Regions from separate parts of the Polaribacter atrinae genome, predicted to be linked through region 1. Evidence: riboswitches for the same ligand, from Rfam matches in the RefSeq annotation. Region 1 holds a riboswitch; each other region holds the start of a gene.
What was found. A riboswitch is a leader RNA that binds a small molecule or an ion and turns the genes downstream of it on or off. The one in region 1 is predicted to bind S-adenosylmethionine.
Positions count from the first base shown of each region.

Region 1 (2,274 bases):
ATAAAACCCAGTATATTTTTCCAAATTGGTTAAAATACTGGGTTTGTATTTTTTGTGTATTTGTGTTTTGTTTATGTTATTTTTAAATATAGCACGAGCGGGACGCTCTCGCTACAGGTTGATAATACTTAGTTTTTAGTTTAAAATAAGTACCATGGTTTTGCTGAAAACCAATTGTTTCCAACAGATAGATTCTATAAACAATTTCAATCAATAATAACTAGTCTTCAAGCTAGTACGAGTGTCTCGCTCGTGCCAACACAACAATCTAACTCTATTCTATTTCTAAAACAATTTCAAATACGCGATTCTACAGATAGTAAAATTCTAACTTAAACACTTCAAATAGATTATCAATTCTTAGTTGATTTACTTGGTTTTAACGAAGGCTTGTTACCAAGCGTATTTTTATTGTCTCTTCTTCTTTTATCAAGCGTACCATCTTGTTTTTTAGGCTTTAGTCCTGGTTTAATTGCTTTAAAGATTTTCTCACTATTTTTATTTAACTATTAGATATTAAAAATAATCAGTTGACATGATAATTTTTTACGGAAATCCACAAGTAACTTAAAAAATGTTATAATCCAATTCCACACACATTCCACTTCACTCCTATCCTAATTTGATAAAAATAATTGCTAAACATCAGAAATTATACTATTTAAATTTCATAAAATTTTAACGCTTTTAAAGACGTAACTATCCATTTATACACTATTTTTGCGCTCTTAAATTAATTATCAAGAATCTCAAAAAAAGGAGATAGCAACCTGCAATAACGAGCAAGGTGCTAAATAGATAAGCCAATTAATTGGAACCAATGTTAACTCATAATTCTACTTATAAGCAGCTATGTCCTTTTTAGAATGAAAAAAGTAACATGGAAAATTCAAACACAATTACCCCAAAATTTAGCGCATTAATTCCCTTATTCGTATTTGTATGTACGTTTTTAGGTGTTGGCATCTATCAAAATGATTTTTATGCATTACCTGCTCCTATTGCAGTAATAGCAGGTATTATTGTGGCTTTTTTAATGTTTAGACAATCTATCAACTCTAAAATTAAAACACTGTTACAAGGTTGTGGAGATGATAAAATATTAACCATGTGTTTAATCTATTTGCTAGCAGGTGCCTTTGCTACCATTACAAAATCTACAGGTAGTGTAGATGCTATTGTAAGTCTTGGGTTAGATTATATTAACATACAATATATTTACTTTGGTATTTTTATAATTGCTGGTTTTTTATCGGTTTCAACAGGTACTTCAGTTGGTGCCATTGTTGCATTAGCGCCAATTGTTATCGGTATTGCAGAAAAAAGTAGCGTAGATTTATCCATACTTTGTGGCGCATTATTAGGCGGTAGTATGTTTGGTGATAATCTATCTGTAATTTCTGATACTACCATTGCTGCCACACAATCTTTGGGCTGTAAAATGAGTGATAAATTTAAACAAAATATTAAAATTGCCATTCCCGCTGCATTATTTACCATTGCAATCTTAATTATTCAAGGTTTAGGATTAAAAGAGGTAGCAACTGAAACTGTAACGTATAATTATTCTGTACTAAAAATAGTACCATACTTATTGGTGATTACCTTATCTATAGTAGGTGTTAATGTATTTATAACTTTACTATTAGGTGTTCTTTCTGGCATCTTTTTAGGTTTAATCTATGGAGATTTCACACTTCTTGAATCGACTAAAATAGCCTATACAGGTTTTACAAGTATGACTGAAATTTTCTTATTATCCTTACTTACAGGTGGATTAGCTGCTTTGGTGAAAAAAAATGGTGGGATTGATTTTATACTGCTAAAAATTAAGACACTTATAAAAAGTAAAAAATCAGCTCAATTTGGCATTGCAACTTTAGTAAGTACCATTAACATGGCGATTGCTAATAATACGGTTTCTATAATAATTTCTGGTCCCATTGCAAAAACAATTAACGATGAGTACGGTTTAGACAATAAAAAAACAGCATCTATATTAGATATATTTGCCTGCATTACGCAAGGCCTTTTGCCTTATGGCGCACAGGTTTTAATGATCTTAAGTTTCTCTAACGGAAAAATAGATTACCTAGATTTAGTTTCTAATACCTGGTATTTGGCATTATTATTTATATATACCTTATTATTTATCAGCTTTAAACCACTAAGATTTGGTTCTAATTAAAAATAAAAACAGCATCTAAGTTATTTAGATGCTGTTTTATTTTTAATAGTATTTTAGGACGTAAATTCCTTATTTAAGGATCTTTT
Region 1 is NZ_CP150660.1:567,229-569,502, forward strand. Features, by position in the region: SAM-I-IV-variant riboswitch at 733-831, shown strand; gene WG945_RS02605 (Na+/H+ antiporter NhaC family protein) at 881-2,188, shown strand.

Region 2 (2,274 bases), 1.5 Mb from region 1:
GTTAGAGCGTAGTCCAAAACTCATTGATTCTAATACAACAACCTTTCGACTACACTCAAAAGAGACCTATTTATTATATTTTTGAAAAAGCAGCAGTTAAATCTGCTTTTAAATCTTCTAAATCTTCAAGACCAACAGATAATCTAATTAAATCTTGACTTACACCTGCACTTGCTTGTGCCGCTTCATCTAATTGTTGATGCGTTGTACTTGCTGGGTGAATAATTAATGATTTTGTATCACCAATATTAGCTAATAAAGAAAACACTTTTGTAGTATCTGCAATTACTTTTGCTGCTTCAAATCCTCCTTTTACACCAAAAGTTACCAAACCACTTTGTCCTTTTGGTAAATATTTATCTGCTAACATTTTGTATTTACTGCTTGCTAAACCAGGGTAATTTACCCAAGTTACTTCTTCTTGCGCTTCTAACCAAGTTGCTAATGCCAATGCATTTGCAGAGTGTTGTTTAATTCTAACTGGTAAAGTCTCTAAACCTTGAATGATATTAAATGCGTTTGTAGGGCTTAAAGCTGCACCAAAATCACGTAAACCTTCTAAAATTAATTTAAAAGTAAACGCTGCTGCACCTAAAGCTTCATGATATTTTAAACCATGGTAACCTGCAGAAGGCTCTGTAAATTCTGGAAACTTACCGTTTGCCCAGTTAAAAGTTCCTGCATCAATAATAGCACCTCCTAAAGACGTTCCTTGTCCGCCAATATATTTTGTTAAAGAATGAATTACAAGATTTGCTCCGTGTTTAATTGGGTTTAATAATGCTGGTGTTGCCACAGTATTATCAACAATAAAAGGAACCTCTGCTGCTTTTGCTTCTACAGAAATTGCTTCTAAATCTAAAACATCTAATTTAGGATTTCCTAAAGACTCAACAAAAAATGCTCTTGTATTATCTTGTACAGCTTTTTTAAATTCTTCTGGGTTAGATGCATCTACAAACGTAGTTGTAATACCTAATCTTGGTAACGTAACACTTAATAAATTGTACGTTCCACCATATAAACTGCTAGAAGCCACAATATGATCTCCTGCTTTTAAAAGTGTTAATAAACCTGTTGCAATTGCTCCTGTACCAGATGCAAAAACTACAGCTCCAATTCCGCCTTCTACAGCTGCTAAACGATCTTGTAAAATTTGGTTTGTTGGGTTGGTTAAACGTGTATAAATAAATCCTAATTCTTTTAATGAAAAAAGATTTGCAGCATGTTCTGAGTTGTTAAAAACATATGATGATGTTTGATAGATTGGAACTGCTCTTGTTCCTCCATTCTTAGTTACATCATGCCCTGCATGTAATGCGTTTGTTGCTAATTTGTACGTGCTCATTTTTCTATTTTTTTTGAGTTAATAAATGATTAAACCAAAAGTCGAATGCATCAAAAATTTGATGTACTTACTAGAAAAATGTTATTAAGAATTATGCAAATACACGGAAGTGTAATTGTTTTTGGGTTATCTATCCAATTTCTGATAAATGAATCTGAAATTAAGTAGAATTTAGCACCTTCTTTTCCTCACGAAAAGGGTTGCTAAGGTTTCAACGGGTCTTTCCCTCCACCTTTCTTGATAACATTTCGATAAGTTATTGAACTTTCTGAATGCAAATATATGTTTAGAAAATTTTAATATACAAGAAAAATCCAATTTATTTTTTAGAAATATAAATATCATATTAAAACCCCTCTTTTAATATTTATCAAATAATTTACTAGCAATGAACTTTGTTTTATTGATGATACCATAATAAAATATTATTACTAAAAATTATGATATGTAAATTTATAATGTACCTTTGCAGAGAATTTTAGAGGAAAAATTTGAACTGATTGCAACCTCTGACGCTGATATTTATATCTGCTGAAACAAAAAATGCTAAAGCAGTAATATTCTACTACTTTTAGCGACCAACGCAATCTCTTTTCATTTTTCATTAATTATAAAAGAAGATTTATTATGTCATATTTATTTACCTCAGAAAGTGTTTCTGAAGGACACCCAGACAAGATTGCAGATCAAATTTCTGATGCTTTAATTGATAACTTTTTAGCATTCGACAAAACAAGTAAAGTTGCTTGTGAGACCATGGTTACAACGGGTCAAGTATTTTTAGCAGGAGAAGTAAAATCTAAAACATATTTAGATGTTCAGAAAATTGCTAGAGATGTAATTAACAAAATTGGTTACACAAAAGGAGCTTATATGTTTGACGGAAACTCTTGTGGAGTTTTATCTGCTATACATGAGCAATCTCC
Region 2 is NZ_CP150660.1:3,071,514-3,073,787, reverse strand. Features, by position in the region: gene WG945_RS13365 (O-acetylhomoserine aminocarboxypropyltransferase/cysteine synthase family protein) at 74-1,348, opposite strand; gene WG945_RS13360 (hypothetical protein) at 1,394-1,516, shown strand; SAM riboswitch class I at 1,472-1,595, opposite strand; gene metK (methionine adenosyltransferase) at 1,976-2,274, shown strand, end outside.
Region 2: another riboswitch for S-adenosylmethionine. It lies ahead of WG945_RS13365 (O-acetylhomoserine aminocarboxypropyltransferase/cysteine synthase family protein); the one in region 1 lies ahead of WG945_RS02605 (Na+/H+ antiporter NhaC family protein).

Region 3 (2,274 bases), 1.5 Mb from region 1:
TTTAAAGAAGCCTTCTTAATACTAAAAAGGCTGTATCTAAAATCACTTATCTTTTATTTATTTACAACAAATTCTCTTGGCTTGTACTTTGCTGCAATCGTTGCAATTTCTCTAATATGATCTGGACTTGTACCACAACATCCACCAATAATATTGATTAAATCTTTCTTTAAATATTCTTCTATTTGCTCACCCATTTCTTCCGCAGTTTCATCATACTCACCAAACGCATTTGGCAATCCTGCATTTGGATGTGCAGAAATAGCAAAATCTGTTTTATTAGCTATCGCTTGTAAATGCGGCTGCAATAAATTGGCTCCTAAAGCACAATTAAATCCTATAGATAATAACGGTATGTGAGATACAGAAATTAAAAATGCTTCTGCAGTTTGTCCAGATAAGGTTCTACCTGAAGCATCTGTAATGGTACCACTCAACATAATTGGAATCTCGATATTTCTTTCATCCTTTACCTCTTCTACGGCAAATAAAGCTGCTTTTGCATTTAAAGTGTCAAACACTGTTTCTATCAACAACAAATCTGCTCCACCATCTAACAAAGCTTCTGTTTGTTGCTTGTAAGCAATTCTTAATTCATCAAAAGTAACAGCTCTGTAACCAGGGTCATTTACATCTGGAGACATACTTGCAGTTCTGTTTGTTGGACCAATTGAACCTGCTACAAAACGTGGCTTGTGTGGCTCTTTTGCTGTAAACTCATTAGCTACTTCTTTGGCTATTTTTGCAGATTGATAATTTAGTTCATACACTAAATCTTCCATTTGATAATCTGCCATTGCAATAGTGGTTCCAGAAAAAGTATTGGTTTCTATAATATCTGCACCTGCCTCAAAATATTTAGCATGAATGGTTTTAATTGCCTCTGGTTGGGTAATAGATAACAAGTCGTTATTACCTTGTAATGGTGTTGGATAATCCTTAAAGCGTTCTCCTCTAAAATCATCTTCCGTGAATTTATAGGCTTGTAGCATAGTACCCATTGCACCATCTAAAACCAAAATTCTTTCTTGTAAAGCTTTGTATATATTTGACATTCCTGAAAATTAATTTTTGTGTTATCAGGAAAAGAAGAATTGAAACTTTTTCCGTTATCTCTCTGAAGATCTGAACCTAGTTCAGAAAGAATCAGTAGAAATTAGCACCTTCTTTAAAGATAAAGGGTTGCTAAGGCTTCCTCGGGTCTAATCCCTCAACCTTTCTTGATAACAATATTAAATAAATGAACTAATTTGCGTTACAAAGTAACGAACTTTTTTTTTGTTTTTATAATTTATTCATAGATATCTGAAGACAAGTAACGGTCTCCTCTATCACAAATAATAGCTACAATTACACCCTTATCTATAGAATTAGCAACTTTTAAAGCGGTAGCAACTGCACCTCCACTACTCATACCTGCAAAAATACCTTCTTCTTTTGCTAAACGAACAGTCATCTCTTTTGCTTCTTCTTCACTTACTTCTAATACTTGATCTATTTTTTTAGCTTTAAAAATAGCAGGCATATATTCTTCAGACCACTTTCTAATTCCAGGTATTTTAGCTCCTTCGGTTGGCTGTGCTCCAATAATCGTTATATTTTTATTCTGTAATTTTAAATAATCAGAAACTCCAGTAATAGTTCCAGTAGTTCCCATGGCAGATACAAAGTGAGTAACTTCTCCTTCTGTATCCCTCCAAATTTCTGGACCTGTTGTATTAAAGTGTGCCTTTGGGTTATCAAAATTATCAAATTGATTTAAGCGAAAATATCCTTTTTTATATTTCAATTTTAAAGCATAATCAATTGCACCTTCAATACCTTTATCTGCAGGAGTTAAAATAACTTTTGCCCCGTAAGCTCTCATTGTTTTAACACGTTCTATTGTAGAGTTTTCTGGCATTGTTAATACCATATTTACACCTAAAACCTTTGCCATTAATGCCAATGCGATTCCTGTGTTTCCGCTTGTTGCTTCTACTAAAGTATCCCCTTTCTTTATATTTTTTCTTTTAATAGCTTCAGAAATCATATAATAAGCTGCTCTATCTTTTACACTTCCACCAGGATTATTCCCTTCTAGTTTTAATAATAAAGTAACTCCATCTTTTTTTAAGATATTTTGCACCTCTACAAGTGGTGTATTTCCAACAAAATCTATGATACTTTTGGTTTTCATCTTAATTTCTTTTTTGAAAAATATTATTTTCTGATTGTACTGTAACCACCGAGTTTCCTGGAACTGATTCCATAATACAAACATTGGCTCCAATT
Region 3 is NZ_CP150660.1:3,089,668-3,091,941, reverse strand. Features, by position in the region: gene WG945_RS13445 (homocysteine S-methyltransferase family protein) at 54-1,055, opposite strand; SAM riboswitch class I at 1,107-1,230, opposite strand; gene cysM (cysteine synthase CysM) at 1,292-2,179, opposite strand; gene epsC (serine O-acetyltransferase EpsC) at 2,181-2,274, opposite strand, start outside.
Region 3: another riboswitch for S-adenosylmethionine. It lies ahead of WG945_RS13445 (homocysteine S-methyltransferase family protein); the one in region 1 lies ahead of WG945_RS02605 (Na+/H+ antiporter NhaC family protein).